3 regions of the Streptomyces lunaelactis genome follow, and region 1 is predicted to be linked to each of the others. Evidence: riboswitches for the same ligand, from Rfam matches in the RefSeq annotation. Region 1 holds a riboswitch; each other region holds the start of a gene.
The links. Region 1 has a riboswitch for cyclic di-AMP ahead of SLUN_RS36585 (LysM peptidoglycan-binding domain-containing protein). Riboswitches for the same ligand answer to the same signal wherever they lie in the genome.
Positions count from the first base shown of each region.

Region 1 (10,334 bases):
CGCGGACCTCGACGAAGAGGCGGTCGGCATCGCGCCAGGTGGCGATCGTGAGCGTGCCGCTGCCGTTCATCGCGCCGAGGGCGTTGTCGATGAGGTTCGTCCAGACCTGGTTGAGCTCCGCACCGTACGCCGGGATGGGCGGCAGACCGCGGTCGTACTCCTTCACCACGCGCACGCCCGAGGGGATCTTGGCCTGCAGCATCACCAGCGTGGCGTCGAGGAGTTCGTGGATGTCGACGGGCTGCTGGGCGGCGCGGTCGAGCTGGGAGTACTGGCGTGCCGCATCGACGAGGCCGGAGATGCGGTTGACGGCGTCCTCGATCTCCCCCATCAACAGCTCGGTGTCGATGGTGTACGTCAGCCACCCCACCGCCGCCTGCCGGTTCTCGTCGCCCAGGCTGTCGGTCGCCTCGGACAGCCATGCGGGGTCGATGCCGCCGGCGACCAGGACGGGGGCGATGTCCCAGGCCCGGTCGATCTCGTGGTCCTCGAGCCAGTCGGTGACCTCGTCCTCGGCGTCGGAGGCTTCGATCGCCGACAGCTTGGGGGCGTTGGAGGCGCGTTGGACGGCCGCGTCCTGCATCTCGACCAGGTGGTGCAGACGGGTGCCGTCCACCCGGCCGTCGGCGATGAGGGCGAGCTTGTGGCGCATCTTGGTGACCCGGTCGCGCAGGGTGTCGGTGGCGCGTACGGCCGCGGCCGCGGGGTTGTTGAGCTCGTGGGTGAGCCCGGCGGTGAGGGAGCCGAGGGCCTCCAGTCGTTCGCGTTCGCCGATGATGGTGTTGCTGGCACGGGTGCCGAAGAACAGGCCTTCGAGCAGATGCAGCGCCATGGGGAACCAGGTGCGTACCGCGTGGGCGAACTCTTCGGCGGGCAGCACGAAGAGTTCGACGTCGGTGATGGCTCGCAGCGTGTTGGGGTAGACCTGGTCCACCCGGTCCCCGAGGTAGGCCTGCGTGGCTCCGCTGTAGACACCTACCTGCTCGGTGCGGCCGAGCTCGATGTCGTCGCCGTGGAGATGGCGGACCATGGCGACCGTACCGCTGAGAAGTACGAAGAAGCAGGTGGCGGCCTCGCCCTGGGAGTAGACGGGCGCTCCGCCCGGCCGCACCTCGACGCTGCCGCGCTCGGCGAGCCACGCCAGCTGTTTGTCGTCGAGGGCCTCGAAGAGGAACAGGGTCTGCAGTTCGGCCGGGGTCAGCTTGTCGCGCGGGCTCGGGGCATTCATTGCGCCTCCATGTAGCGGTGCACCAGGGAGACGGCCATGGCGCCTTCCCCGACCGCGGATGCGACCCGTTTGACCGATTCGGCCCGTACGTCGCCGGCGGCGAAAACACCGGGCACACTGGTTTCGAGGTGGTAGGGGTCCCGTGACAGCGGCCATCCAGCGGGGCGCGCTCCCTCGGACAGCAGGTCGGGACCGGTGAGCACGAAGCCCCGTTCGTCACGGCGGACGACGCCGTCCAGCCACCCAGTGGGCGGTTCGGCGCCGATGAAGACGAACAGCCACGAGGCATCGGTCGTTCTCACGTCGCCCGTGCGGTTGTCGCGCAGGGTCAGTCGCTGCAGGTGCCTGTCGCCCTCGCCGCCCGCCACCTCGGTGTGCGGGTGGACGTGAATGTTGGCGATGCCGTCGATCTGCTGGACCAGGTAGTGCGACATCGACCTGGCCAAGTCGGCTCCGCGGACCAGGAGATGGACGCGGTTGGCATAGCGGGAGAAGTAGACGGCGGCCTGGCCGGCGGAGTTGGCGCCGCCGACGATGTACACGTCCTCCCCCGTGCAGTTGGCTGCTTCGAAGGACGCCGAGCCGTAGAAGACTCCGGCTCCGGTGAACTCGTCGAGGCCCGCCCCCTCCAGCCGCCGGTACGACACCCCCGTCGCCAGGACGACGGTGTGCGCCCCGATCGAGGTCCCGTCGCTGAACCGCAGCACCCGGCCCGCCCCTGCCGCTTCCAGTGACACCACTTCCCGCGCGCTGAGGATCTCGGCGCCGAAGCGGGTGGCCTGCCGACGTGCCCGGTCCGTCAGCTGCGCCCCGGACACTCCGTCGGGGAAACCCAGGTAGTTCTCGATACGGCTGCTCTGGCCGGCCTGCCCGCCGGTCGCGCTCCGCTCCACCAGCACCGTTCGCAGCCCCTCGGACGCCGCGTAGACGGCGGCGCCGAGCCCTGCGGGGCCCGCGCCGATGACGACGACGTCGTAGAAGTCGGCGGCCGGGGTGGTGCTCAGTCCCACTTCGGCGGCGAGCTCGGCCTCGCTCGGCGCCTGCAGGGTCTTGCCGTCGGCCGTGATCACCAGCGGCACGTCGTCGGCGCTGAGACCGGCCGCGTCCAGGAGCCGCCGCCCTTCGGGTTCGTCCGCGGCGACCCAGCGGTAGGGCACGAGATTGCGGGCGAGGAATTCCCGTACGGCGAAGGACGGCGCCGACCAGCGGTGGCCGACGATCCGTGTCTCCCCCACCGCCAGGTCGGGCGCCGCCGCCCACAGCTCCAGCAGCGCGTCCAGCACCGGGTAGAGGTTCTCCTCCGGCGGACTCCACGGCTTGAGCAGGTAATGATCGAGATCGACGATGTTGATCGCGTCTATGGCCGCGCCCGTGTCGGCGTACGCCGTCAGAAGCACCCGTCTGGCCAGGGGGAAGAGGTCCATGGCCGCTTCCAGAAACTGCACGCCGTTCATCGTCGGCATGCGGTAGTCGGCGATCATCACGGCGAGCGGCTCGCCGCGCAGCTTGACCTCCCGCAATGCCTCCAGGGCCTCTGCACCCGAGGGCGCGCGGAGCACGCGATACCGGTCGCCGTACCGGCGCCGGAGGTCGCGGGCGATGGCTCGGGAGACTCCCGGATCGTCGTCGACGGTCAGGATGGTCGGCTTCGCCATGCCCACCATCATGCGCCGCACCGATCACGAATGCGATGCGAATGCGGAACACGACCGGAGTAAGGGCTCGGGCGGCGATCTTCGGCCCGTCGCCATGCAGCCCCTCCGTGACCTGAAGGTCACGCTCGTGGAGCGCCGTCACGTCGGCCCGGTCCGTGCGGCGAGCGCGATCTGTTGCGTTTGAACCTTTCGGCTAAAGAGTCGGTGCGGTGGTACGGGCCAGGCCGGGCCGCAGATCGACGTCGGCGAGCACGTCGCAGCAGGCCGCGCCTGCCCGAGCTGCGGGCGGCAGCAGCCGGGATCGGGGCCGACCTGCACATCTCGGGGCGCTTCACGGGGATCCCGGCGGCCCGAGCCGCCGGGACCCAGAACGTCAGTAAGGTCCGTTGACGTTGTCGATCGAGCCGTACTTGTCGGCGGCGTAGTTGCACGCGGCGGTGATGTTGGCGACCGGATCAAAGCTGTCCATCGCCGTGCCGGGCACGTGGTAGGCCAGGAAGGTCGGCTGGATGACCTGCAGGAGCCCCTTGGACGGCGTTCCGGCGGCGGCGTTGGAGTCCCAGTTGTTGATGGCCAGCGGGTTGCCCGCGGACTCGCGCATGACGTTTCGGTGGATGCCGTCGTAGCTGCCCGGTATGCCGTGCCGGGCCATGACGTCCAGCGACTCCTTGATCCAGCCGTCGAGGTCATTGGAGTAGGCCGCGGGCTTGGAGACGACGGCGGCCTTCTTGGTGGACAGGGTGGACGTCCGCTCGGAACGGTCGGCCCGCTGGGAGGAGGATGCCTTGGACGCGGACGCCTTGGCGGAGGGCGCCTTGGCGGAGGGCGCCTTGGCCTTCTTACCGACGGTCAGCTCGAGTCCGGGATGAATCAGCCGCGGGTCGTCACCGACAGCCTTCCGGTTGTCCTGGTACAGCTTCTTCCAGCCGCCGCTCACGGCGAGCTGGTCCGCGATCTTGGAAAGGGAGTCCCCCGCGACGACCGAATAGGTCGTGGGGCCCGCCTTCTTCGCGGGGGCCGGCGCGGCCGCCGCGATGGCCGGTGCCACGGCCTTCTCGACAGCAACGGGCTGCGCCTGCGCCGCGCCGGCAGCGGTCGCGCCGATCACCGGAAGGACGAGTGCGGCGCCACCCGTGCCCACGACGGCGAGACCCCGGGTGAGTGAGCTGGACTTGGGGCGACGGTGCTTACCCTTTGCGGGCATGACGAATTCCTCTCCGTCGCCTGCGAGGTGAGCTGTCGGGTTCGGGCTGGAGATGCCCGGCCGCAGTATGAATGCGACTTCACCCCAAGCCGTTCCGGATTCCGGATCGGCGGCTTACCTGGGTCCCCCGCTCCTGCCGTACGTGAGTGGGTCGGTTCGGTTTCCGGATGGCGGCAGGATTCGGCGGTCCATCCGGATTGCCGTGACCGTAAGCGAGATGCACCGGAGGGAACAAGCCCTGAATTCAATAGGGCATTCCGCGAGGAGGATCCGCCGCGAGAATATCCCTTGATCCATCCCGAGCGGGAAACTCAACTTTCTTTCTGTGGAACGGGACTGGGCTCATCGGCGCTGTCCACAAATCGCCATAGACGTGACCCATTTCACTGGAGGCAATGCGGAACGGTGTGCCGTGCGGCAGGGCGCGAGAGAAAGATATTTCGCGCGAGTACTACCAATTCAGGCATCATGCGAAATATCAGAGCAACTGCCCACGCAGTAACTTTTCGGGCGAAACGTCACTGCCGGAACGCTTTCTCGACCAAGGTCGCGCAGCGAGTCGCCCTGGCGGACCGCGAAACGCCCCGCGGTTCGCACCACTATTCGCCGCTGTAGGCAAATATGGAGGCTTATGCCGCCTCTGTCCGTTTATCGACCGGCCGCCCCAGACTCTCGGCCGCCGGGACCCTGCTCCTGGGCCTGCGCCCACGCGGTGAACGCCTGAGTGCACAAGAGCGGGGTCCCCATCGTCGACGAGAGGAAACGGGCGGGCGGCGTGGCATCCGCCGCGCCGGATCCGGACGTCAGCCGCACCTACGGCCGTTGTTGATGCAGCTCACCGCTTTCCTCATCAGCGACGCGGACATCACGTTGATGAAGTCGCCATGGTCCGTCACCGGCTTGTGCAACTGCTCAGGGAAGCTGTCGACGGCGAACACGGAGCCGGGCGCGATCTTGTACGTGATCCGCTGGACCAGTTGAGGAATGGCCCGGAATCCCTTCGGGCACGCGCCGTTGGGGCGCGCGAAGGTCACATGCGTGCGGTGGTTCGCGCTGTCGGTGTTCTGGCCGTCCCAGCAGCTCTGGAAATTGAACGTACGCACCACGTTGCTGCCGCGCGGGCACAGCGGGTATTTGTCCTTGAGCTGTCGGTTCTCGAAGCCGGTGCAGCTCCAGGATGCGTTGGCATTGGCTGTTCCATTGGTGAACGCCTTGGCGTCGCCGGTGATGATGCGCAGGAATGTGGGCATCGCCGTGACTTTGCCGACGGGACTGCCGCGGAAGGTGAGTTGCACGGAAGCGGGCTGGAGAATGCGTCCGACGTTGCCGTCCTGTCCGCCGCCGGGAAGATTGGCGTCGGCCTCGATCTTCCCGTTGCGCAGTCGCAGCACCGGCCAATAGTGCGTGGAGCGGTCGCCGTTGGTGCACGTCGTATTGGCGGTGGCCAGGTCGTCATTGGTGGAGAAGGCATCGGTCTCGAGGTTGCCGACGTAGTCGTGCATGTGGTGGGCGCCGTTGCTCACACCGGGGGCGACGATGACGTTGTCGGGGTTGAAGTGCTTGTTCTCGTTGCGACCGCAGCGCGACTTGAAGGTGCCACGGGAGGCGTTGCTCCGTACGCGGGGCTCGGCGACATTGGGCCGCACCTTGCGGATGTCCACGAAGTCCGACCTTCGGGGACCCGTCTGCCCCTGACCGCCCGCGGCCGGCGCGGAGGCACTGGCAGCAGGGGCGCTCGGAGCGTCAGATCCGGAACCGGCCGCGGAAGCGGGGGCCACATCGTCCTTCTTGACCGTGCAGGACGCCAGCGAGTCCATCCCCTGGGGCCGGCTCGAGACCCGCTCGATCTCGGCGGCGATGCGGTCCAGAGTGCCGCGGCGCTGGGAGGACAGCGGATCCAGTACGCGCGTGCGTACCCACTTCTGGTCGGCTTGAGCGCCGCCGGTGGCGAGTTGCCGATAGGCATCCGCGACCTGGCTGTCCAGCTGCGCGAGTTCACCGTCCACGGCCGGCCGCGCCTGCTCCGGCACACTCGACAGACGGACCGCGACGTCCGGACAGTTGATGGTCATCGGCGCCTGCCAGCCTGCGGCCTTCGTGGAACCCCGGGCGGCCGAGGCGTCGTTGTCCGTCATCAGGAGAGCCCCGCCCCCCACGGCCATCGCTGTCACCCCGGCGACAGTCATGCCGATCAGTCTGGACCGCTTGTGTCTCTGTCTGTACCTCATCAGTCCGCCCCTCTTGATTGCCGTCGCACACCGTGGGCTTCATGCCCCTCGGCCGAGTCGGGCCGTACTCTCGCCCGCTCCGGCGGAAGACACAGCACAACGCAGAGGGATACGGAAACCAGGATGGTTCTGCTCAGTCGAAGCGGAAACTCGCTGAAACTCCGTGCGCCGGGCGGGCGTCGACGGGCTCTTGCGGACGGCGGAAGGGATCACGCCGTCGCGGAGATGATACGGATCAGAACAGTAGCGCCAATTCGGGGGCGCGGGCCCCACTTCACCTGCGAGACGGCGCCAGCCGGCGCCGGTACGCCGAGTTGGTCCAGACCTATTGACGCACACAGCACCGGCGTTGGGCTGTCACTGCTCGCGCATGCCCCAGGGTGAACCGTACTCGGTCAACAGGTCCAGGAAAGGCCGGGCGGGGAGTGCCTCGGGACCGAGGACGCCGCTGCCGGACCAGGTGCCGGCGGCGATCAGTTCCAGGGCCACGACCGGGTTGATCGCGGTCTGCCATACGACGGCCTGGCAGCCGTACTCGCGCATGGACCACTGGTTGTCGACCACGTGGTACAGGTAGACCTCGCGCGGGCGGCCGTCCTTGGTGCCCTTGACCCAGGTGCCCGCGCACGTCTTGCCGTGCATGCGCTCCCCCAGGGCTGCCGGGTTGGGCAGGCAGGCGGCGACCACGTCCCGCGGAGAGACGTGGACCGTGCCCGATCCGTCCGCCGCGGGCACCGGCACCGGATCGGTGCGGTCCAGGCCCAGCTGGTGGAGCGTCTGCAGCGTACCGATGAAGTCCGCACCGAGGCCGTACTTGAAGGTGACACGTCCCGCGTCCACCCACCGCGGCACCAGGAGAACCTCCTCGTGCTCGACGTTGACGCACTCGACGGGCCCGATCCCCTCGGGGAAGTCGAAGACCTCCGGCTCGCTGAAGGGGGCGGTGGTGAACCAGCCCCGGCCGGCCTCGTAGACGACGGGCGCGTTGAGGCACTCCTCGATGGTGGTCCAGATGCTGAACGAGGGCGCGAAGTCGTAGCCGTCGACGGTGAGGTTCGCCCCGTCGCGGATGCCGATCTCCTCGATCTCGTCGAAGAGTTCCTCGGCGGCGTGCCGGGCGAAGACGTCGGACAGTCCCGGCTCGACGCCCATGCCGACGAGGGCGAGTGATCCGGCCTTCTCCCAGTCCGCGGCCCGCTCGAACTGGGCGTCGCCGAGCTTGACACCGCAGAGCTCGTACGGGCGCTCCGGGTGCGGGCGGGACAGCGACATCGCCATGTCCAGGTAGTGCGCCCCGGCGGCCAGGGCCGCCTGGAACAGCGGCATCACAAAGCGGGGGTCGGTGGCATTGAGCAGGACGTCGCAGCGCTGCCGGTGCAGCAGGGAGGTGACGGCCCCCTCGTCGCTCGCGTCGATCCGTTCGGCGCTGAAGCGGCCGTCCGGCTGCAGGGCCGCGACGGCGGCTTCGGCGCGGGAGAGGTCGTAGTCGGCAACGACCATGTGGTCGAAGAAGGACCGGCGGGCCGCGATCCGGGTGATGGCGGTACCGACGCCGCCGGCCCCCACGAGCAGTACACGCATGGCAGAACTCCGTTTCCCAGGCACAGCCTGCGGGGCGCTGCTGATGGTCGCAGCGCCTCTCTGATCCGATCCAACGTGCCTGCCACTGTTCACGTCAATGGTGTTGGCATAAGGTCGGTGGGGTCATGGTGGGTGTCATGGAGGGAGCGTGCCGTGCCCAAGCCCGTAGTGCCGGAGGAAGCCCGGCGGCGTCGTCGTCCCACGAAGAGCGGTGCGGTGCTCTCACAGCAGCTGATCGTGGAGACCGCGCTTCGCATGCTGCAGGAGCACGGGAGCGCGGGTCTGACAGTGCGCCGTCTGGGCACCGCTCTGGGGGCGGACCCGAGCACGCTGTACCGGTACTTCAGCGGCATCGACGACCTCACCCTCGCGATCGGTGACACGCTCGTCGGACGTGCCGTGGCGGGTTGGGAAAGCACCGGTGACTGGCGCGCGGACCTGCGGGAGCTGGGGCTGCGTATCCATGCCGCCTATCTCCGTCATCCGCAGGCGGCCGTGCTGACCGCCAGCCGGGTGACCGGCAAGGCCTACGAGGTCGCGGCCGACGAGACGATCCTGGGACTGCTGCGTACCGCCGGCTTCACGGACACCGACACCGTCCGGATCTATCACGCCTTCATCGACCAGAGCCTGGCATTCGCCGCGCTGGACGCCGCCTCGCTGGCCCTGCCGGCGGGATCACGCACGGCGGACGAAGAGGTCTGGCAGGCCACGTACGCCCGGCTGCCCGCGGCGACCCATCCGCACATCGCCGCGACCGCGCACCTGCTGGCCGCCCGGATGAACCACAGCGCGTATCCCACCGCGCTGGAGATGCTGCTGGACAGCGCCTGGGCCCAGCTCGGCGCAGCACACCGCGGAAACGACGGCGGGAACGGCTGACGCGGCGCAGCCACCCATCACGATCACCTTCGCCGCATCGTTTTGGGGGCGGCGGCTCAGGCTCACTTGACCGAGTCCAGGTGGGCGAACACCACCACGTTGTCCTCGTAGTCCTTCGCCTTCCTGTCGTAGTCGCCTCCGCAGGTGATCAGCCGCAGCTGCGGGGACGGAGTGTCCGCGTACACCCGCTCGTTGGGAAAGCGGGCCTTGCTGAAGGTTTCGACGGAGTCCACCGTGAAGATGGCGACGGTGCCGTCCTCGCGAGTGATGTCGACCCTGCTTCCCGGCTTGAGCGCGCCGAGCAGCAGGAACACGGCGGGGCCGGTCTTGGTGTCGACGTGGCCCGCCACAATCGAGGTGCCACGTTCGCCGGGCGTCGCACCGCCCCGGAACCAGCCGACGAGATTGTTGTTGTCCGGGGGGGGTGCGTCCAGCTGTCCGGAGGCGCCGACGGACAGCTCGGTGAAGGGGGCGTCGACGGCGATCTCCAGGATCGACAGCCTCTTCGGCGCGGAACGGGGCAACACCAGCTCAGGAGCAGAGGCGTCGGCAGCCTTGGTCGGGGCGGGGGCGGCAGCCGCAGGACGGATCTGTGGGGACCGTGGCGTGCCTTGTGCCGAGGTGTCGAACGAGCTGTAGATGAGGATGACGCCCAGCCCAACCGCCACGAAGGGCCACATCAGGGCGCGGCCGAGGGGATTGGAGGCGGGGACGGTCCGGGACTGGTTCGAACCGGGCGGCTGCGGGGCGGCCATGGGAGCGTGCCTTTCGTTGTACGGGGCGTCAGAGGGGTGTCAGCGGGTGTGAACGAGCGGCGGAACGGGGCTGCGGAGGCAGAAACGCAATCGCCGCGGCCACCGTCCGCGAGGGACGGCGGCCGCGACAGCGAGCGGCCTGCTGGTGGTTCAGCCCCGTCAGGCGGCCGCGGCACCAGATACGTCGCGGCGGCGCAGCTTGTACGCCGCGGCGCCGAGGCCGCCGAGCATCAGCACCGAGCCCGCGGCCAGGCTGCCGCCCGACAGGGCCAGGGCGCCACCGCCGGTGTGGACACCACCCTTCGGCTTCCCCTCCTTCCAGCCGCCCTCCGACTTGCCCTTCTCCCAGCTGCCGCTGCCGCTGGACGACGAGCCGGAGTCCTGCTCCCAGTCCCCTGCCGCGGCGAGGGCGCCACCGCCGGTGGCGACACCGCCCTCGGGCTTCTCGCCTTCCCAGGTCTTGCCGTGGTCGCTCTTCTCGGCCTTCTCAGGCGTCTCGGCCTTCTCGGGCTTCGCGGCCGTCTCAGGCCTCTCGGCCGCCTCAGGCCTCCCAGAATTCACGGTGGGGTCGCTGCTGGAGGAAGGGCTGCTGTCCTTCTCCCAGCTGTCGTCAGTAGTCATGGCCATGGCGGCCGGTGCGGAGATCATGAAGGCCCCGGTGATGGCGGCTGTAGCGAGCAGGGTGCGAGCTGTGCGCATGGAAGCGAATTCCTTTCGACGCGGCTGCGATGGCTGACCAACCGTCAGCTCCGCGGATCGCAGTGGCGACGTGATCCACCGTCAACCGGAATTCGCTTCCGC
Region 1 is NZ_CP026304.1:7,994,504-8,004,837, reverse strand. Features, by position in the region: gene SLUN_RS42155 (ATP-binding protein) at 1-1,228, opposite strand, end outside; gene SLUN_RS36595 (NAD(P)/FAD-dependent oxidoreductase) at 1,225-2,883, opposite strand; gene SLUN_RS36590 (hypothetical protein) at 2,882-3,067, shown strand; gene SLUN_RS36585 (LysM peptidoglycan-binding domain-containing protein) at 3,257-4,087, opposite strand; cyclic di-AMP (ydaO/yuaA leader) riboswitch at 4,092-4,250, opposite strand; gene SLUN_RS36580 (DUF1996 domain-containing protein) at 4,891-6,273, opposite strand; gene SLUN_RS36575 (saccharopine dehydrogenase family protein) at 6,673-7,896, opposite strand; gene SLUN_RS36570 (TetR/AcrR family transcriptional regulator) at 8,050-8,778, shown strand; gene SLUN_RS36565 (class F sortase) at 8,841-9,533, opposite strand; gene SLUN_RS36560 (hypothetical protein) at 9,693-10,232, opposite strand.

Region 2 (10,334 bases), 3.9 Mb from region 1:
GACGCGCACCTCGTCGGGGCGCCAGTCACCGACCGCCCAGAGCGGATCCGGGTCACCCCACAGGAGTTGGGCGCCCACCGGGTGGACCGTGCGCCCCTCGCCGGATGCTCCGACGGCGCCGGCCGTACCGAAGTTCGCGGCGATACTGCTCCACCCCACCAACCACCGCATCGCCGCCTCCACAGGCTGTGGACAAACTCGACCCGCCGGCCCCCGGAGCACAGGAGGTCGGACCACAGGGCCGTAGCCGTTCGGGGACATGCTGCCACGAAGGCGGCGCACAGGAGGGGCTCCGGGTAGCGCACGCAAAAAGGGAACGCGCCCCTGGCAATGGCGATTTGACGACGGTCGGGAGGACGGAGGGGCGAGCGGCGAACGCCCACATGGGCGCAAAAGGGACCCGGAGGACGGTCGGCATTCAGCCATTCTCCGAGCCGTACCCGCGTCACTCACCCTGTGCACACACAGTCCGGGAGGCGCTGTCCGCCTCCCGGACCGGTCCGCCGCCCGCGGGGATTGAAGGCGGCGGTGTCCCCCAGCCCACTGGTTCCAGTACGCAGTGGGCCGACCCACGCAGGACTCATGGAAGCGCTCCCGCACCGGCCGGACCAGAGCGCACGGACGGGCGCACGGCCACACACCGGGAGCACGACGACGAGGCCCATCCGACGTGCGTCTGCTCCAGCGCACAACAATCTCGCCATAGGGAACACCGCCTCTTAACGGTCGGGATGCGGCGAACTACGCTGTGTTTACTGATGTTCTCCGCAGGGGTGCATATTCCGAGGGGTTCGGCCAGGTGCTTTTGCAGGCGGGATCACGGGACGGTACGGAAGCTGTTCACCAGGGGAGAACACAGCACGAATGCCGTGCGCCCAGGCAGCGACGCGGCGGCCGTCTGTGTGTCGAGGGGTGGCGCATGTCCAGGGAGCAACGCGGGCCGAACGAAAAACTCGGCACCGTTCTCGCCCTCGCGGGAATCAGCAACGCCGGTCTCGCCCGGCGGGTCAACGACCTCGGCGCTCAGCGCGGTCTGACCCTTCGCTACGACAAGACATCCGTGGCGAGGTGGGTGTCCAAGGGCATGGTGCCCCAAGGCGCCGCGCCCCACCTGATCGCCGCGGCCATCGGCGCCAAACTGGGCCGTCCGGTGCCGCTGCACGAGATCGGTCTGGCGGACGCCGACCCGGCCCCCGAGGTCGGGCTCGCGTTCCCTCGCGATGTGGGCGAGGCGGTGAAATCGGCCACCGAGCTCTACCGCCTCGATCTGGCGGGCCGGCGGGCCGGAAGCGGAGGCATCTGGCAGTCGCTGGCCGGTTCCTTCGCAGTGAGCGCTTACGCAACGCCCGCGTCCCGCTGGCTGATAACGCCCGCCGACTCCTCCGTCGAGCGGTCCGTGGACGCCACAGAGGACACTCCCGCCCGCGTGGGCCACAGTGATGTGGCCAAGCTGCGCGAGGCGGCGGAGGATGCGCGCCGTTGGGACTCCAAGTACGGCGGTGGGGACTGGCGTTCGTCGATGGTGCCGGAGTGTCTTCGGGTTGACGCGGCCCCGCTGCTGCTCGGTTCGTACTCCGACGAGGTCGGCCGGGCGCTCTTCGGCGCCACGGCCGAACTGACCAGGCTGGCCGGGTGGATGGCCTTCGACACCGGGCAGCAGGAGGCGGCGCAGCGTTACTACATCCAGGCGCTGCGTCTGGCCCGCGCGGCCGCGGATGTCCCCTTGGGCGGGTATGTCCTGGCTTCGATGTCGCTGCAGGCGACGTACCGCGGCTTCGCGGACGAGGGCGTGGACCTCGCGCAGGCGGCGCTCGAGCGCAACCGCGGCCTCGCCACCGCCCGCACGATGAGTTTCTTCCGGCTGGTGGAGGCGCGGGCGCACGCGAAGGCCACCGACGCGGTGGCGGCCGGTGCGGCGCTGAAGGCGGCGGAAGGCTGGCTGGAGCGCTCGCGGGAGGGCGATGCGGACCCGACCTGGCTGGGCTTCTACTCCTACGACAGGTTCGCCGCAGACGCCGCGGAGTGCTACCGCGATCTGAAGGCACCACGCCAGGTGCGCCGCTTCACGGAGCAGGCGCTGTCGCGGCCGACGGAGGAGTTCGTACGCTCGCACGGCCTGCGGCTCGTGGTGAGCGCGGTCGCCGAACTGGAGTCGGGGAATCTGGACGCGGCGTGCGCGGCGGGCACGCGTGCGGTGGAGGTCGCGGGCCGGATCTCCTCGGCGCGGACCACGGAGTACGTGCGGGATCTGCTGCACCGCCTCGAGCCGTACGGCGACGAGCCGCGGGTCGTGGAGCTGCGCGAGCGGGCCCGGCCGCTGCTGGTCGCCCCGGCATAGGGCCGGATTCGGAGGACAGGCCTGCCCTGGACCACACCCCCCTCGTCCACCTGGTTTAAGGGCTCTGTCAGTGGGCCAGTGCACTATCGGGGTGGGAGGTGACGCGGTGACGGCGTCCGGGCACGGCTTCGGGCATGACTTCGACTGTGACGTGCTGGTGATCGGCGGCGGGATCGTCGGCCTGTCGACGGCCTATGCGCTCACGCGCGCGGCTCCCGGGACCCGGGTGACGGTTCTGGAGAAGGAACCGGGCCCGGCCAGGCACCAGACCGGGCGGAACAGCGGAGTGATCCACAGCGGGGTCTACTACCGTCCGGGCTCGCTGAAGGCGCGGTTCGCGGTGCGCGGGGCGGCCGAGATGGTCAAGTTCTGCGCGGAGTACGGCATCGATCACAAGGTCAGCGGGAAGCTGATCGTCGCGACCGGCCGGGACGAGCTGCCGCGGCTGCACGCCCTGGTCCAGCGCGGCCGGGAGAACGGCATTCCGGTGCGGGAGCTGGGCCCGGCGCAGATCTCGGAGTACGAGCCGGAGGTGCGCGGGCTCGCGGCGATCCACGTCGGGACGACCGGGGTGTGCGACTTCGGGGCGGTGGCGGCGCAGCTCGGGGCCGCGTCCGGCGCGGAGATCCGGTACGACGAGGAGGTCACCGCCGTCGACCGCCGGAGCTGGGGTGTCGCGGTGCGTACGGCATCAGGGACGGTGATCCGGGCACGGGTGCTGGTGAACTGCGCGGGGCTGCACTGCGACCACGTAGCGAGGCTGGCGGGCGACGACCCGGGGATGCGGATCCTCCCCTTCCGGGGCGAGTACTACGAGCTGGCCCGCCCCGATCTCGTGCGCGCACTGGTCTATCCGGTGCCGGACCCCGCGTTCCCGTTCCTGGGCGTGCATCTGACGCGTGGCATCGACGGCGGCGTCCACGTCGGCCCGAACGCGGTCCCGGCGCTGGCCCGCGAGGGCTACAGCTGGTCGGCGGTACGGCCCCGGGAGCTGGCGGAGACGCTCGGCTGGCCCGGCACGTGGCGGATAGCGCGCAGGCACTGGCGGTACGGGGCGGGAGAGCTGCACCGCTCCCTGTCGAGGCGCGCGTTCGCGACGGCGGTGCGCAGGCTGCTGCCGGCGGTGACGGAGGACGATCTGCGCCCGGCGGCGGCGGGGGTGCGGGCGCAGGCGGTGCTGCGGGACGGGACGCTGGCGGACGATTTCCTGATCCGCGAGGCACCGCGGACGGTGCATGTCCTCAACGCGCCTTCGCCGGCGGCGACGGCGTCCCTGCCGATCGGCAGGGAGGTCGCGCGGAGGGCACTGACGGCACTGGCGGAGGGGCGCGTGGCACGGGGCCTGGCCGGGTGATCTGTCGCACCCGTGCACCAGCCACAAGCTCCCGCACCGGCGAGACCGTAGAATTCAGCCACTGTGTCTGAGCTTCGAAACCCCACCACCGGCCAAGCCCCCCAGTCCCCCATTCGGGCCAAGAGCGAGCCCCGCTTTCCCGGGGGGCCCGTCGCTGATCCTGCCGGGTCGCATCATGAGCGGCGGATCCGTAGCTTTCAGCCGCGTCGCAGCCGGGTGACCGCCGGGCAGGGCGATGCGCTGGAGCGGCTGTGGCCCGTCTGGGGCATGGACATCGACGGGCACCGCGTCCTCGGTCTCGACGAGATGTTCGGCGGGCTCCCCGTCGTCCTGGAGATCGGGTTCGGGATGGGCGAGGCCACCGCGCAGATGGCCGCCGAGGACCCCGGCACCGGGGTTCTCGCCGTCGACGTGCACACCCCCGGCCAGGGCAATCTGCTCGGTCTCGCGGAGCGGAACGGACTGTCCAACATCCGGGTCGCCAACGGCGACGCGATCATCCTGCTCCGGGAGATGCTCGCGCCCCGCTCCCTCGACGGGCTGCGCGTCTACTTCCCCGACCCCTGGCCCAAGAAGCGCCACCACAAGCGGCGGCTGATCCAGCCCGAGTTCCTCACCCTCGCGGCGCAGCGCCTGAAGCCAGGCGCCGTCGTCCACTGCGCGACCGACTGGGAGCCGTACGCCGAGCAGATGCTCGAGGTGCTGTCCGCGCACCCGGACTTCGAGAACACCCGGGACGACGGCGGCTACGCCCCCCGCCCCGGATTCCGGCCCCTGACCCGCTTCGAGGGGCAGGGCCTGGACAAGGGGCACAAGGTGCGGGACCTGCTGTTCCGCCGCCGCTGAGCGGCCCCGGGGACACCGCTTGGACCGTGTCCGGCCATCCTGCCGGCCCGGCGCTCCCGGAGGCGTAACCCTCGGTAGTGCCCCGGGCCCCATCGCCAGTTGTCAGTGGCCCTCGTTAGGGTCAATAGGTGTCCGAGTCGCCCCCGCAGCACCCCCCACCGCATCCGGCGGTCCCGGCGTTCGAGCGGCAGCCGCTGTTCGACGCCGTGCCGGAGCGTTCCCGGTGGCGCTACAAGCCCCGCCGCGTCTCCCGGCTCTGGCAGAGCAAGGCCGTACGGGCCGGGGCGCTGATCACCCTCCTCGCCCTCTCCGGCCTGGTGATCCTCGCGCTCGTACGCGAACAGACCGGCACCCAGGGCTTCCTGGTCGGCCTCGCCCTCGCGACCCTGCCCGTCCCGCTGCTCGCGGCGGCCTTCCGCTGGCTGGACCGGGTCGAGCCGGGACCCTGGCGGAATCTGCTCTTCGCCTTCGCCTGGGGCGCCTTCGCCGCCGCCCTCGTCGCGATCATCGCGAACTCCTTCGCGACCCGCTGGATAGCCACCGCCACCGCGGACCCGGCGAGCGCGGACACCCTCGGCGCGACGGTGATAGCCCCGATCGTCGAGGAGAGCGCGAAGGCCGCCGCGGTGCTGCTCATCTTCCTCTTCCGCAGACGGGACTTCACCGGGATCGTCGACGGTGTGGTCGTGGCGGGCTTCACCGCGACCGGCTTCGCCTTCACCGAGAACATCCTCTACCTGGGCACCGCCTTCGGTGAGGACCAGGAGATAGGCGCATCGGGGCTCGCCTCGGTGACCGCGGCGACCTTCTTCGTACGGGTCGTGATGTCGCCGTTCGCGCATCCGCTGTTCACCGTGCTCACCGGCATCGGCTTCGGGATCGCGGCACTCGCCACACAGCGCCAGAAGATCCGCCGGGTCGCCCTGCCCCTGCTCGGCCTCGCCCTCGCGATGGGCATGCACGCCCTGTGGAACGGCTCGGCGTCGCTCTTGGGCCCCTTCGGCTTCTACGGCGTGTACGGGGCGTTCATGGTCCCCGTCTTCGGACTGCTGACCTGGCTGACGATCTGGACCAGGCAGCGCGAGCTGCGCACGATATCCGCCGAGCTGCCCGCGTACGCCGCGGCCGGCTGGCTGACGGCCGCCGAGCCGCGCGCGCTGTCCTCGATGCGGGCACGCACGATGGCGCGCGACGTCGCCCGGCGGATGCACGGCCCGGCCGCGGCGCACGCCGTGTCGGAGTACGAGACGTTTGCGACGTCCCTGGCCTTTCTGCGCCACCGGGCCCACCGCGGCGCGGCGGGCCCGGACTTCGTGGAGCGCGAGCAGGAGCTGCTGCACCATCTGTGGCAGCGCAAGGAGGTGGCCGCGCCCGCGCTGACGTACGCGGCACGGGCGACGGGCCGGGTGCCGGTGCCGCCGCCGCACCGCGACTACGGCGGCTACAACCCGTACCGCAGCTAGGGTCTTTCGTTTTGGTCAGGCCGGGCGGCAACGCGCGGCGCCCCTCGCACCGTTCGGTGCGAGGGGCGCCGTAAGAAGAACCGAGAAGAGCTCAGACCGTGAGGCCCTTGTCCCGCAGCCAGGTCATCGGGTCGATGCCCGTGCCGCCCGATGTGTGGACCTCGAGGTGCAGGTGCGCGCCCGTGACATTGCCCGTCGCGCCGACGCGGCCGATCGTCTCGCCCGTCGTCACCTTCTGCCCGACGCTGACCGAGATCGACGACTGGTGGGCGTACCAGACCTCCGTACCGTCCTCGAGCTCCAGGACCGTGCGGTAGCCGTACGAACCCGACCAGCCCGCCGCCGTGACGGTGCCCGTGTGCACCGCCTTGAGGGGCGTGCCCGTCGGGGCGGCGAAGTCCAGGCCGGTGTGCTGGCCCGAGGCCCACAGGGAGCCGGACTGGCCGAAGGTGGAGGTGATCGTGTACGAGGAGGTGGGGAGCGCGTAGCTCTTCGCCAGCTGCGCGAGCCGCTCGGCCTCCGCCTTGGCCTCCGCCGCCGCCTCGGCCGCCTGCTTCGCGGCCTCGGCCTTCGCCTCCGCCGCCGTCTGCTGCCTCTTCGCCTCCGCCGCGGCCTGGTCGGCGGCGAGCTTCTCCGCCGCGGCCTTCTCCTCGGCGGCCGCCTCGGACTGCTGCTGCTCGGCCTGCTGGAGGATCCGGGCGCGCAGGGCCTCCCCCGCGCCGGCCTCCTGGTCCACGCCGGTCCCGCCGGAACCGGTGTCCGAGGCCAGGGACATCGCCGTGAGCGGCGAGGCGTTCCCCGGCTCCTCGTCGGAGGAGTCGTCGGACATCAAGGAGCCGACGCCCGGCAGGGACTTGGCGTCGGGCAGGTTGTCCGCGATCGAGTCGGGAAGCGATATGGAGACCGGTGGCTTGTCCTGCGCGGTGGCCATGCCACCCGCGCCGACCGCCGCGATCACACCGACGCCCAGCACAGTGGAGCTGCGGGCGAGTCCGCCGCGCTGCTTCATCACACGGTGCCGACCGCGCACCGGACGGACGGAGTCCTCGGTGGGGTTCCATTCCTCCCATGCCCGCTCCGCCACCTCGTCACCGAAGTAGTCAGAATGCAGAGGGGCTACTGGGGCAGGGTTGTTGGACGCCACGGAGGCGTACTCCTTTCCTTCCTTCTCGCCTACCGGGTTAGCTGACGGGTTCGGAGCAGGAAGGTCTCCTACGGGCGCTTCAACCGCGAAAAAAGCGGCAAAAGGTGCCCGATTCACCCCAATTGGTGGTTCCCCGGTTCCCTTGCGGAATTCGGCGCGTGCGCACGGTGCCGTCTCTTGCGACGACTGGGACGACCGCGCTGCGTTATCGAACGTTAATAGACACCAGGGCCGGATTCCAAGCTGTTCCGACTGATCATTAACAACATCGGCCGGGACTTACCGGGACACATGCAGGCGGAGCCGGACGACTTGATCGCCCCTCAGGTCACTTCACACTTCTGACGGTGCATCAAATGTTATGCGGAGGGGTGTCCTTCGATTACACACGGTGCGCGACCAGATTCTGTCCGGTTGATCAGGCGGATGAGGGAGCGGCCCGCCGACGAGCGCGCGGTGGCCTTCACCGGCCCGCACGGCCGAGCATTCAGCGGCTGACCCGACCGCTCACTCGCTCTCCTCGCCCTTCACCACGGGTACGGTCCTGCGGCGGTCCGGCTGCCCCTCGGCGGGGCGGCTGACCGCCAGCAGCGCCATGTCGTCGGTGGAGCCGCCGCCCGTATGCCTGCGTACGTCGTCGACGATCGCGTCCAGCAGTTCCTCGGGCCCCGGAAAGAGCCGCCCGGCGAGCCGTTCGCCCGGGTCGTAGAAGACGCCGCGGCGGTCGCGCGCCTCGGACACACCGTCCGTGTACAGGAGCAGCGTGGCCCCGGCGGGCAGCGGATACTCCCCCGCCCGGTCCGGCCACTCCCCCAGACCCATCCCCAGGGGCAGCGCGGCCTTGGCCGGCCGCAGGCTGTCCAGGCCCCCGTCGGCGTACAGCACCAGCGGCTCCGGATGCCCGCGGTTCACCAGCCGCACCACACTGCGGGCGCGCGGGATCTCGCCGAGTACGGCGGTGGTGAACCCCTCGACGGATTCCAGACCTGCCCGCCGCTCGCCCTCGCGCGCCAGCGCCCGCTCCAGGCGCCCGGCGACCCCTTCGAGCGAGCTCTCCTGCTCGGCGGCCTCCCGGAACGCCCCGATGACGATGGCCACCGACTCGACCGCCTCCATGCCCTTGCCCCGGACGTCGCCCACGATGAGGCGTACGCCGTACGGAGTGTCCTGTACGGCGAAGAGGTCACCGCCGATGAACGCGTCCGCCTGCGCCGCCTCGTACCGCGCGGCGACCTGCAGCCCGCCGATCCGGTCCGCGGGAGTGGGCAGCACGGCCCGCTGCGCGGTCTCGGCGATGACGCGGGCGGAGGCCAGCCGCTCCCCACCGAGCCGTACGACCCGGTTGATGAGCACCGCGAGCCCGGCGACGGTGACGACGGTGCCCACCTCCGTGCTGGAGGTGACATTGCCCAGGGTGCGGTTGTAAAGCTCAAGACCGACCGCGGCGGCGATTGCCGCGACGCCGGTCAGCACGGTGTTGAGCAGGGAGAAGAACGGTGCGGCGATCAACGGTGCGGCCGCGAGGAGCGGCGAGGCGGTGAACCCGGCCGGCGTCGCGAGATCGAAGACAACACCGCCGATGATCATCATCATGGGCAGGACGCGGACAAGGCGATTGGCGTTGCCGCCGCCGTCCTGCTCTCGGTGCACCACCAGTGATCTCCTGCCTGGTCCACCCACAGCCGCGGACGGTACCGCGCTCTTCCCAGGCTGGCCGCAGCCGCGCCGGGCGGCGACTCACCGTCGGCCAACCGGGCGACGACCTCATGGGGCCTCAGGTCCTGTCCGGCCGATCTCGCCGGGCCGGGTACGACACTGGCCCGGCACTCTGATCGAGTGCCGGGCCAGTGTCTTCAGTAGCGGGGACAGGATTTGAACCTGCGACCTCTGGGTTATGAGCCCAGCGAGCTACCGAGCTGCTCCACCCCGCGCCGTTGAATGCAACCTTACGCCATCCGGAGCAAGATCAACTCCACCCTGCGAAGGGGGCCCGAGGCAGGCAGCTCACTGCCGGGAACGGCCGGGTCCGCCCGCGGGGCCGTCACCCGTCCGTGAGGTGCCGCTCCCCGTACACCTTCATCGCGTCCCGGACGAAGGCAGCGGTCCCCTCACCGTGCCGGTCGTAGTTGACGGTGAAGCGGGGGTCCGCGACGTACATCTCGCCGAGCCCGGTGAAGTACGACCTGGTCGGCGTGACCGTGATCGACAGCCACTCGTACTGCCGCCGCGTGATCGCCTGTACCTCGTCGCTGCCGGCCGCCTTCCCGTCCTTCAGCGCCTGCGCGAAGTCCTGGGCGATGGCGACCTGCTGCTCCTGGAACTCCCGCTTCTGCCGCGCGCTGAGCGAGCGCCACCAGCGGTCGCCCTTCTCGTACGCCTCCCGGCCCCAGCGCTCGGTTACCTCCCGCTCGTACTGCGTGTGATCGAAGCCGTCGAGTACTTCCTCGGCCATGAGCTCCTCCCCTTCCTCGGTCTTGTGGAGAGTGGTCCGCACCGAGGCGATCTGCCGCCCGATGCGTACCCGTTCCTGCTCCAGCAGCGCCAGATGCGTCCTGAGCGCGGCAGCGGTGTCCCGCTGGCCCTCGAGCACCTCGGCGATCGCGGGCAGTGGGAGCCCGAGCTCCCGCAGCAGCAGAATGCGCTGCAGCCGTACGAGCGCGTCCTGGTCGTAGTAGCGGTAGCCGTTGCTGCCCACGCGGCTGGGCTCGAGCAGCCCCAGCTCGCCGTAGTGCCGCAGCGTGCGGCTCGTCGTCCCGGCCCGCCGGGCAATCTCCTGGATCGACCACTCCATGCGCTTCACGTTAAATCTTGACGTTGCGTAAAGGTCAAGCGCCGAATCGGGGGTCCCGGCTCAGGGCAGCAGCCGGGCCGCGCGCATCTGCAGATAGCGCGTCTCGGGGACGCTGAGAGTGCGCTGCGCCGCCAGCCGGTACGCGGCTCGCGCGCCTTCGGTGTCCCCCGCCTTCTCCAGCAGATGCGCGCGTACCGCGTCGAGCCGGTGGTGGCCCGCCAACCGGTCCTCCAGCTTGGCGACTTCGGCCAGCCCGGCCTCAGGACCGTGCACCATGGCGACGGCCACGGCCCGGCCGAGTTCGGCCATCGGCTCGGGGGCACGGCGTACGAGGATGTCGTACAGGGCGAGAATCTGCGGCCAGTCGGTGTCATCGGCGCGAGCCGCCTCGTCGTGCA
Region 2 is NZ_CP026304.1:4,115,196-4,125,529, forward strand. Features, by position in the region: gene SLUN_RS18715 (asparagine synthase-related protein) at 1-171, opposite strand, end outside; gene SLUN_RS18720 (NsdA family TPR-like regulatory protein) at 920-2,338, shown strand; gene lhgD (L-2-hydroxyglutarate dehydrogenase) at 2,445-3,692, shown strand; gene trmB (tRNA (guanosine(46)-N7)-methyltransferase TrmB) at 3,756-4,538, shown strand; gene SLUN_RS18735 (PrsW family intramembrane metalloprotease) at 4,667-6,001, shown strand; gene SLUN_RS18740 (M23 family metallopeptidase) at 6,093-7,145, opposite strand; cyclic di-AMP (ydaO/yuaA leader) riboswitch at 7,157-7,312, opposite strand; gene SLUN_RS18745 (PP2C family protein-serine/threonine phosphatase) at 7,653-8,738, opposite strand; tRNA gene SLUN_RS18750 (tRNA-Met) at 9,003-9,076, opposite strand; gene SLUN_RS18755 (MerR family transcriptional regulator) at 9,187-9,936, opposite strand; gene SLUN_RS18760 (RNA polymerase sigma factor) at 9,997-10,334, opposite strand, start outside.
Region 2: it holds a riboswitch for cyclic di-AMP, as region 1 does, so the genes downstream of both, SLUN_RS18740 (M23 family metallopeptidase) here and SLUN_RS36585 (LysM peptidoglycan-binding domain-containing protein) in region 1, are expected to answer to the same signal.

Region 3 (10,334 bases), 4.4 Mb from region 1:
GGTGCGGCGCATGCTTCAGCTGCACGACGAGGGCTTCGACCAGGTCATCGCCCGGCGCACCCGCAAGGGCGACCGGGTCACCCGCACGGTCATGGCCCGCGCCTACTACTGGCTGATCAACCGCCTCGTCGACGTGCAACTCGTCGACGGTGTGGGCGACTTCCGGCTGCTGTCGCGCCGCACCGTGAACGCGATCCTCGAGCTCACCGAGTACAACCGCTTCTCCAAGGGCCTCTTCGCCTGGGTCGGATTCCGCACCACGACCTTCGAGTACGAGAATGCGCTGCGTGAGCAGGGCCGCTCCAAATGGAGTTTCGGCAAACTGCTCAACTACGGCCTGGACGGGCTGCTCTCCTTCAACAACAAGCCGCTGCGCGCGGCCGTATATCTCGGACTTCTGCTGGTCACCCTCGCCATGGCGTATGCCGCCTGGATTGTCGGTGTCGCCCTGGTGAACGGCGTGGACACCCCCGGGTATGTCACTCTGCTCGTGGTGGTCACCGCACTCGCCGGTGTGCAGATGCTGATGCTGGGGGTGGTCGGCGAGTACGTCGGCCGTATCTACTACGAGGTGAAGCGGCGACCGCACTTCCTGGTGAAGGCCACCAACGCCGGCCTTCCGCACCAGCAGGAAGGAGAGCGGCAGACACGCGACGGGGAGCTCGTAAGACGATGACGGTCCAGGTCCAGATGGTCAGATTCGCCCTGGTGGGGGTGGTGAACACCGGGACGTACTACGGCCTGTACCTGGCCCTGCTGACCTGGTTGCCCTACGTGGCGGCGCATGTCGTCGCCTTCGCGCTGAGCATGGTCGGGTCCTTCTTCCTGACCTCGTACTTCACCTACCGGACCCGCCCGACCTGGCGGAAGTTCCTGCTGTTCCCGCTCACCAACGCCGCGAACTTCATCGTCACCACCAGCGGCGTCTATCTGCTGGTGGACGTGGCGCACTTCGGCAGCCGCTACGCCCCGCTGATCGCGGCGGCCGCTGCCATCCCGGTCACCTTTGTCGTCTCCCGGACGATCATGCTGCGTCCGGAGCCGGTCCCGGCGCTCGAGAAGGCGGAGCGGGTCCCTCAGGTGTGACACCTGGACGCTCTGGACGAATCGTTGGCCGAATCAGTGGCCCACACCACTGAGACTGCCTACCATCGATCACCGCAGGGTCTTGTGCGCCCGCCCGTCGCCCGACCACCACCCCTTGACGAGGCACTGCGCGCCACACCTTTCGTTGGCACAATCACGCCGGGAGGCTCCTTTGCACCGCCGTCGTCGCACCGCGCTCACCGTCTCCGCCGCGCTTCTCGTCGCCGCGCCCCTCCTCGCCGCCTGCGGCAATGAGGCCCACCCAGGCGCGGCCGCCGTCGTCGGTGGGGAGCGGATCGAGGTGTCCACCGTCCAGGCGAAGGTGAAGGACGTGCGCACCGCCCAGGCGAGCTCCCCCCAGTCCGCCCAGCTCATCAAGGACAGTGGGCAGCTCAGCCGCGCCAAGCTGTACGACCTCATCGTCGGCCAGGTCGTCCAGCGGGCCGCCGACGACGCCGACGTCAAGGTCAGCCGCAAGGAGATCCAGGACGGTCTGGCCGTCCTCGAGCAGCAGTCCGGTGGTCAAGAGCAGCTCGCCGCCATGTATCTGCAGCAGCGCGGTGTCGCTCCCGCCCAGCTCAACGATGCCGTACGCCGCGACATCCTGGTCAACAAGCTCGCCGCATCCCTCGGTGCCACCAACACCCCCGAGGGCCAGGCCACGCTGAACAAGGCTTTCACCGCCGCAGCCAAGTCGCTCAACATCGACGTCAACCCCCGCTACGGCACCTGGGACGACCAGAAGCTCGAGCTCGGCAGCTACAAGGCACCCTGGATCACCCAGGTCACCAAGGAGCCGGAGCCCGTCGAGCCGGGTGCGTAACAGCGCGGGGTAGGTTCGACGGGTGACCACCGAAGCACCCGCACCCGGCCGAATCGTCCTGCTCACCGCCAGCCACCGCGTTGCGCCGGGTCTGCTGTCCTGGCCCGCGTGGCAGACGCTGCACGCCGCCGACCAGGTGCTGTGCGCCGACGACGCCCACCCGCAGCTGCCGTATCTGCGCGAGGCCGGGATCGGCGTGGAGATCGTGGACATCACGGCCGGTACCGCCCGGGAGCTGGTCGACGCCTGCGCCGGAGGCCGCACCGTCGTCGTCCTCCCCTCCGGCGAGGGCGACCAGGCGCTGACCGACGGGCTCGCCCGGCTGGCCGGGTCGGGGCGGGTGCAGATGCCGGATCTGGAGCTGCTGCCCGGCTCGTACGATCTGCCCGGCGCGCGCCTCCTCGACCTCGTCCAGGTCATGGACCGGATCCGCGCCGAGTGCCCCTGGTCCTCGCAGCAGACGCACAAGGGCCTCGCCAAGTACGGCATCGAGGAGGCGTACGAACTCGTCGAGGCGATCGAGGACGGCGACCGCGACGAGCTCCGCGAGGAGCTCGGGGACGTACTCCTCCAGGTCGTCTTCCACGCGCGCATCGCCGAGGAGGACGAGGACGCCCCCTTCTCCGTCGACGATGTCGCCGCCACGATCGTCGAGAAGCTGATCCACCGCCACCCGCATGTCTTCGGCGACGAGAGCGCCGAGACGCCGGAGGACGTGAAGGCGCACTGGCTCCGTACGAAGGCGATCGAGAAGCAGCGGGACTCGGTGACGGACGGCGTCCCGCTGGGCCAGCCCGGCCTCGCACTCGCCGCCAAGCTCGCGAGCCGGGTCCGTAGCGCCGGCCTCGACGTCCCGCTCCCCGCCGGTGAGGGCATCGGCTACGAACTGCTCGCCCTCGCTGCCCGCGCCGAGGCGGCCGGCACCGACCCGGAGGCCGCCCTGCGCGCCGCCGCCCGTGCCTACCGGGACGCGATCCGCGCCACCGAGGGGCAGGCGTGAGCGCTCAGCCCGAGCTGTTCACCTGGGAGTTCGCCACCGACCCCTACCCGGCGTACGCCTGGCTGCGTGAGCACGCCCCCGTACACAGGACGCGGCTGCCCAGCGGGGTCGAGGCCTGGCTGGTGACGCGGTACGGCGATGCCAAGCAGGCGCTCGCCGACCAGCGGCTGTCCAAGAACCCGGTGCATCATGCCGAGCCCGCGCACGCCAAGGGGAAGACGGGGATCCCCGGCGAGCGCAAGGCCGAGCTGATGACGCATCTGCTGAACATCGATCCGCCGGACCACACCCGGCTGCGGCGGCTGGTGTCGAAGGCGTTCACCCCGCGCGTCGTCGCCGAATTCGCGCCGCGCGTGCAGGAGTTGACGGACCGCCTCATCGACGGCTTCGCAGAGAAAGGGGAGGCGGACCTGATTCATGAGTTCGCGTTCCCGCTCCCCATCTACGCCATCTGCGACATGCTCGGCGTCCCGCGCGAGGACCAGGACGACTTCCGCGACTGGGCCGGGATGATGATCCGGCACGGTGGCGGGCCGCGTGGCGGTGTCGCGCGTTCCGTGAAGAAGATGCGCGGCTATCTCGCCGAGCTGATCCACCGTAAGCGGGAGGATCCGGGCGACGACCTCATCTCGGGACTCATCCGTGCCAGCGACCACGGCGAGCATCTGACGGAGAACGAGGCCGCGGCGATGGCCTTCATCCTTCTCTTCGCGGGCTTCGAGACGACGGTCAATCTCATCGGCAACGGGGTGTACGCGCTGCTGCGAAACCCCGGTCAGCGGGAGCGGCTCCAGGCCTCCCTCGCCGCGGGGGAGAGTGAGCTGCTGGCCACCGGTGTCGAGGAGTTGCTGCGGTACGACGGACCGGTGGAGCTCGCGACCTGGCGGTTCGCCACCGAGCCGCTCAGCCTCGGCGGGCAGGACATCGCGGCGGGCGATCCCGTACTCGTCGTACTCGCGGCGGCGGACCGCGACCCCGAGCGGTTCGCGGACCCGGACACCCTGGACCTCACCCGGCGCGACAACCAGCACCTCGGGTACGGGCACGGCATCCACTACTGCCTCGGGGCGCCGCTCGCCCGGCTGGAGGGCCAGACGGCCCTCGCGACCCTGCTCCGCAGGATGCCCGACCTGCGGCTTGCGGGAGATCCGGCCGATTTGCGGTGGCGTGGGGGGCTCATCATGCGTGGATTGCGTACTCTGCCCGTTGCTTGGGGGTCTGGGGGTCCCCCCGGGAGGTCGACTGCGGCACACCCGGACGGATCTGACGAGCTTTCAGGACTGTGACTTTCACGTTATCTCCGCTGTATCGACTTGTGACTTGCGTGTGAATACGGCTACGTTCACCGTCGTCCCACCAGTCACGTCGGTTACGTGAGTCAGGTCCGTAATCACGTCTGCAGTCACGTCTGTAGTCACGCGAAAGGCAACCGCATGCGCTCCGGGAACGGACGGCACCGCCGACCCCGCCAGGCTCCGGCCATCGTCGTCGCGGCAGGGGTGACGGGATCGGCCATCGCCATTCCACTGCTCGGCGCGGGGTCGGCCTCCGCCGCCGACGCCGCCACTTGGGACCGCGTCGCGGAGTGCGAGAGCGGCGGCATGTGGAGCGCCGACCTCGGCAACGGATACTACGGCGGCCTGCAGTTCTCGCCGGAGACCTGGCAGGACTTCGGCGGCACGGCGTACGCGCCCAGCGCCGACCTCGCCAGCCGCTCCCAGCAGATAGCCGTCGCGCAGAAGGCCCTCGACGCACAGGGTCCCGGGGCGTGGGCCGGTTGCGCGGCCCTCGCCGGGCTGACGAACGACGGCGCCGCGACCGGCGTCGACCCGGGCGCCATGCCGACACCGGGGCAGGGCGCCCCCACCGAGCCGGCCGCGCCCACGACGCCGCCCTCCGCCGAGCCGTCCAGGACGGCGAAGGCCTCGAAGCCCGCCACGGCCACTCCGGACTCCACCGAGGCCGGTGCCGACGCGAATGCCGACAGCGGCAACGGCAAGCACCGCGGCACCCCCGTCGAGACGGCCGAACCCGGCAATACGACTGAACCCGGCAATACGGACAACGAGCGCGAAGCCGGCCGCCACGCCTCGCGAGGTGACGGTGCGGCGCGCGACGGAGCGGGCAGTACGGACGAGACAGGCGAAGCCGGTCAGGCCGGCAACGCGGACGCGGCGCCCGGCGACTACACGGTCCGCGCCGGTGACAGCCTGTGGTCCATCGTCGACGAGCAGAAGCTGCCCGGCGGCTGGTCTGCGCTCTACAAGGCGAACGAGAAGACCATCGGCGGCGATCCCGACCTCGTCCTCCCTGGCCAGAGCCTCGATCTCGGCCGGAAGTAGCCGCAGTCCGGGCGCAGTTCGGGCGCGGCGCGGGCGGCGGTTCGCGGGCTTATGTCCGAGTCTGTCCAAGTGAGACAAGGGTCTCTTTGTCCCAACTGCCGCATCTCGCCCGGCGGAACCGTACATTCCGCCCCTCACCTGCGGAAACGGATGTTCCGCAAGGGGCAGGATGGGCGTTTTCTCCCCGATGTTCGCCTTTGAACATCGGGGAGCGCTGTGTCTACGGTCTGAACCGCTCGCCATCGCGGGCACCACTGACCGTCACGCCGAATCCTGCCGTCGGTCGGGGGGAGCAGTCGTCGCGAAAGCGCCGAAGGCAGGAGCGGGGGACCCAAGGTAAGCGCCGGGCCCGGCTGTTGAGAGACGTACGCAACGGCCAAGGACCGGCTTGGGGTGAAGCCGCGCGCTAGGACGCGCGGCCGGGCAACTCACTTGGCCCGAACCCGACAGCTCACCTCGTAGGCGTCGGTGAGGAGAGAGTTCCATGCTGTTTTCCAGCAAGGCAAAGCACCGCCGCCCGTCCAAGGTCACCCGTATCGCCGCCCTCGCCGGTATCACCGGTGCGGCCGTCGCCGTCCCGCTGATGGGCGCCACCTCGGCCTCCGCCGCGACGACCGCCGAGTGGGACCAGGTCGCGCAGTGCGAGTCCGGCGGCAACTGGTCGATCAACACCGGCAACGGCTACTACGGCGGCCTGCAGTTCTCGGCCTCCACCTGGGCCGCGTACGGCGGCACCGCATACGCCTCCAGCGCCGACCAGGCCTCCAAGTCCCAGCAGATAGCGGTCGCCGAGAAGGTCCTGGCCGGCCAGGGCAAGGGTGCCTGGCCGAGCTGCGGCGTCGGCCTGTCCAACGCCGCGAACGACGCCGGCTCCGCCGCCGCGCAGCCGAAGGCGCAGCCCGCCCCGAAGCGCGCCGAGGCTCCCACCACCCGTTCCGAGCGCCCCGCCGCCCCGGCGAAGTCCGCGAAGCCCGCCAAGGCCAAGGACGTCAAGAAGGGCGACGGCGAGTACAAGGTCAAGGCCGGCGACACCCTCGGCAAGATCGCCGAGGCCGAGAAGGTCAAGGGCGGCTGGCAGAAGCTGTTCGACCTGAACAAGGACATCGTCGACGACGCCGACGTGATCTTCCCGGGCCAGCAGCTCCACCTGAGCTGACCCGAGGACCCGAGGACCCGGAGCCCCAGGACTCCGGTGGACCCGGCGGCCCACCGAACCCTGCGGACCCTGCGGACCCCCGTCCCCCACAGCCACCCCGGTCCGGCGCGCATTCCCCCGTACGCGCCGGGCCGGGGTTCTGCCTGTCACGGCCACGCTCGCGCCTGCCGGTCACCCCTCCTCGGCGTTACCGACAGGTAGTTCACCTGCCGTTTGTCCGGCGTCGCGAGTCTTCGGGCCCTTTTTCGTCCCAGCGGGCGGGCATCGGCCGGCCGATGCCCGCCCGCCGGATAGGCTCATGGCGCAAGGCCAAAGAGACCCTGCACTTCAAGCGTCACATCCCAGAAGGAGATGCTCGTGCCGTCCATCGACGTCGTCGTAGCCCGGGAAATCCTGGACTCCCGAGGCAACCCCACGGTCGAGGTCGAGGTTGGCCTCGACGACGGCAGCACGGGCCGTGCTGCTGTTCCGTCCGGCGCCTCCACCGGTGCGTTCGAGGCTCTTGAGCTCCGTGACGGTGACCAGAACCGCTATCAGGGCAAGGGCGTCGAGAAGGCCGTTCTCGCCGTGATCGAGCAGATCGGCCCGGAGCTCGTCGGTTACGACGCCACCGAGCAGCGTCTGATCGACCAGGCGATGTTCGACCTGGACGCCACCCCGGACAAGTCCTCCCTCGGCGCCAACGCCATCCTCGGCGTCTCCCTCGCCGTCGCGCACGCCGCCTCCGAGGCCTCCGACCTGCCGCTCTTCCGCTACCTCGGCGGCCCGAACGCGCACCTGCTGCCCGTTCCGATGATGAACATCCTGAACGGCGGCTCGCACGCCGACTCCAACGTGGACATCCAGGAGTTCATGATCGCGCCGATCGGCGCCGAGTCCTTCTCCGAGGCCCTGCGCTGGGGCGCCGAGGTCTACCACACCCTGAAGAAGGTCCTGAAGGAGAAGGGGCTCTCCACCGGCCTCGGCGACGAGGGCGGCTTCGCGCCGAACCTCGACTCGAACCGTGCCGCGCTGGACCTCATCCTCGAGGCCATCAAGCAGGCCGGTTACGCCCCCGGCCAGGACATCGCGCTCGCGCTCGACGTCGCCGCGTCCGAGTTCTACAAGGACGGCACGTACCAGTTCGAGGGCAAGTCCCGCTCGGCCGCCGAGATGACCGAGTACTACGAGGACCTCGTCGCCTCGTACCCGCTGGTCTCCATCGAGGACCCGCTGTTCGAGGACGACTGGGCCGGCTGGAAGGTGCTCACCGACAAGCTGGGCGCCAAGGTCCAGATCGTCGGCGACGACCTGTTCGTCACCAACCCCGAGCGTCTGGCCCGCGGCATCGAGGAGGGCTCCGCGAACGCCCTGCTCGTCAAGGTCAACCAGATCGGTTCGCTGACCGAGACCCTCGACGCCGTCGAGCTCGCCCAGCGCAGCGGCTTCAAGTGCATGATGTCCCACCGCTCCGGTGAGACCGAGGACGTCACCATCGCCGACCTGGCCGTCGCCACCAACTGCGGCCAGATCAAGACCGGCGCCCCGGCCCGCTCCGAGCGCGTCGCCAAGTACAACCAGCTGCTGCGTATCGAGGAGATCCTCGACGACGCGGCGGTGTACGCGGGCCGCTCGGCGTTCCCGCGGTTTCGCTCGAACTGAATAAGCTCGAACTGAAACAAGAGGAGGCAGGGGCCGTTCGCGCTCCTGACGCCCTGTCGTCCGTACGTCCCCGGCCACGGTCCCGTACCGTGTCCGGGGACGTACGCGCGTAAAGGGGAGGCGAGACCATGGCACGCAAAGGGGACCAGGACCGGTTCTCCACCTCGACCAGGCTGCGGCTGCTCGGTGAGCAGACCGCCGCTCGCGTCTACCGTTCGCAGAACCGCAGGCAGGCCCGCCGCTCCCGGCTCACCGGCCGGGCGGCGTTTCTGGCCCTGGTGGTCTGCTCGCTGGTCGTCGCGCTCGCCTACCCGATGCGTCAGTACGTCTCCCAGCGCTCCGACATCTCCGACCAGGAGCGCCGGATGGACGAGGCCAAGCAGCAGGTCGAGCGGCTGAGGGACGAGAAGGCGCGGCTCCAGGACAACCTGTACATCCAGCGCCTGGCCCGTGAGCACCTGCACATGGTGCTGCCGGGCGAGACCGGATACACCGTGATCGACCCGGAGGCCGCCGAGCAGCGCAGTACCGACGAGGGGACGGCGGACCGCCCCTGGTACTCGAACGTCTGGGACGGCGTCGACCACGCCGACCGCAACAAGCAGTAGCAGCCCGTAGAAGCAGTAGCGGCAGTAGAAGCACCGCTGGAACAAGGCAGGCATGGAAACCCCTCCTCCCACCACCGCACCGACCGAGCCGACCGACGCGGACATCGCCGCGTTCAAGCAGCAGCTCGGCCGCCCGCCGCGCGGACTGCGCGCGATCGCGCACCGCTGCCCGTGCGGACAGCCGGACGTCGTCGAGACCGCGCCGCGGCTCCCCGACGGCACCCCCTTCCCGACGCTGTACTACCTGACCTGCCCGCGCGCCGCGTCGGCGATCGGCACGCTCGAGGCGAACGGCGTCATGAAGGAGATGACCGAGCGCCTGGCGACCGATCCGGAGCTGGCCGCCGCGTACCGCGCCGCCCACGAGGACTACATCACGCGCCGCGACGCCATCGAGGTGCTGCAGGGCTTCCCCAGCGCGGGCGGTATGCCCGACCGGGTGAAGTGCCTGCACGTACTGGTCGGCCACTCGCTCGCGGCCGGCCCCGGGGTCAATCCGCTGGGCGACGAGGCGATCGCGATGCTGCCCGAGTGGTGGAGCAAGGGCCCGTGCGTGGCACCTTGTGAAGAAGGGGACAAGAAGTGACCCGGGTCGCCGCAGTCGACTGCGGTACGAACTCCATCCGGCTGCTCGTCGCCGACGCGGACCCGGAGACGGGCGAGCTGATCGAACTCGACCGGCGGATGATCATCGTCCGCCTCGGCCAGGGTGTGGACCGGACCGGGCGGCTCGCGCCCGAGGCGCTGGAGCGCACCTTCGCCGCCTGCCGCGAGTACGCCGACGCGATCAAGGAGTACGGCGCGGAGAAGATCCGCTTCGTGGCCACCTCCGCCTCGCGCGACGCGTCCAACCGGGACGAGTTCGTACGAGGGGTGCTCGACATCCTGGGCGTCGAGCCCGAGGTGATCACCGGGGAGCAGGAGGCGGAGTTCTCCTTCACCGGCGCCACCAAGGAGCTCACCGGGCGCACCGACCTGGAGAAGCCGTACCTGGTCGTGGACATCGGCGGCGGCTCGACGGAGTTCGTCGTCGGCGACGGCCATGTCCGCGCCGCGCGCTCCGTCGACATCGGCTGCGTACGGCTGACGGAGCGGCACGCCCCGAGCAGCCCGGCGACCCCGGGGCAGATCACCGCGATCCGCGCCGACATCGACGCGGCTCTCGACGTGGTGGAGGAGAGCGTCCCGATCACCGGGGCGCACACCCTGGTCGGGCTCGCGGGTTCGGTGACCACGGTGGCCGGCATCGCACTGGACCTGGAGACGTACGACTCGGCGGCGATCCATCACGCGCGGATCTCCCTGGAGCAGGTCCAGGAGATCACCGGCGCGCTGCTCAACTCCACGCACGACGAGCGCGCGGCGATCCCCGTGATGCACCCGGGCCGGGTCGACGTGATCACCGCCGGGGCGCTCGTCCTGCTCACGATCATGCAGCGGACCGGGGCGCGGGAAGTGGTCGTCAGCGAGCACGACATCCTCGACGGGATCGCCTGGTCCATCGCCTGACGGGCCCCTCGGGGACCGCCTGACGGCCCTCGGGCGACCCTACGGCGACCGCCTCGCGACGAACTTCGTGAAGTTCTTCACAAGGAAAAGGGCCCTGATGGGTGCTGCGGGGGGCCGAAAGCCCCCCGCCGCCCGTCCCTTGGGCTCCGGAGCGCACATTCCGGGCGGT
Region 3 is NZ_CP026304.1:3,547,646-3,557,979, reverse strand. Features, by position in the region: gene SLUN_RS16020 (glycosyltransferase family 2 protein) at 1-676, shown strand, start outside; gene SLUN_RS16015 (GtrA family protein) at 673-1,086, shown strand; gene SLUN_RS16010 (SurA N-terminal domain-containing protein) at 1,259-1,909, shown strand; gene SLUN_RS16005 (nucleoside triphosphate pyrophosphohydrolase) at 1,932-2,909, shown strand; gene SLUN_RS16000 (cytochrome P450 family protein) at 2,906-4,195, shown strand; gene SLUN_RS15995 (LysM peptidoglycan-binding domain-containing protein) at 4,343-5,251, shown strand; cyclic di-AMP (ydaO/yuaA leader) riboswitch at 5,550-5,731, shown strand; gene SLUN_RS15990 (LysM peptidoglycan-binding domain-containing protein) at 5,736-6,407, shown strand; gene eno (phosphopyruvate hydratase) at 6,765-8,048, shown strand; gene SLUN_RS15980 (FtsB family cell division protein) at 8,177-8,656, shown strand; gene SLUN_RS15975 (DUF501 domain-containing protein) at 8,709-9,242, shown strand; gene SLUN_RS15970 (Ppx/GppA phosphatase family protein) at 9,239-10,165, shown strand.
Region 3: it holds a riboswitch for cyclic di-AMP, as region 1 does, so the genes downstream of both, SLUN_RS15990 (LysM peptidoglycan-binding domain-containing protein) here and SLUN_RS36585 (LysM peptidoglycan-binding domain-containing protein) in region 1, are expected to answer to the same signal.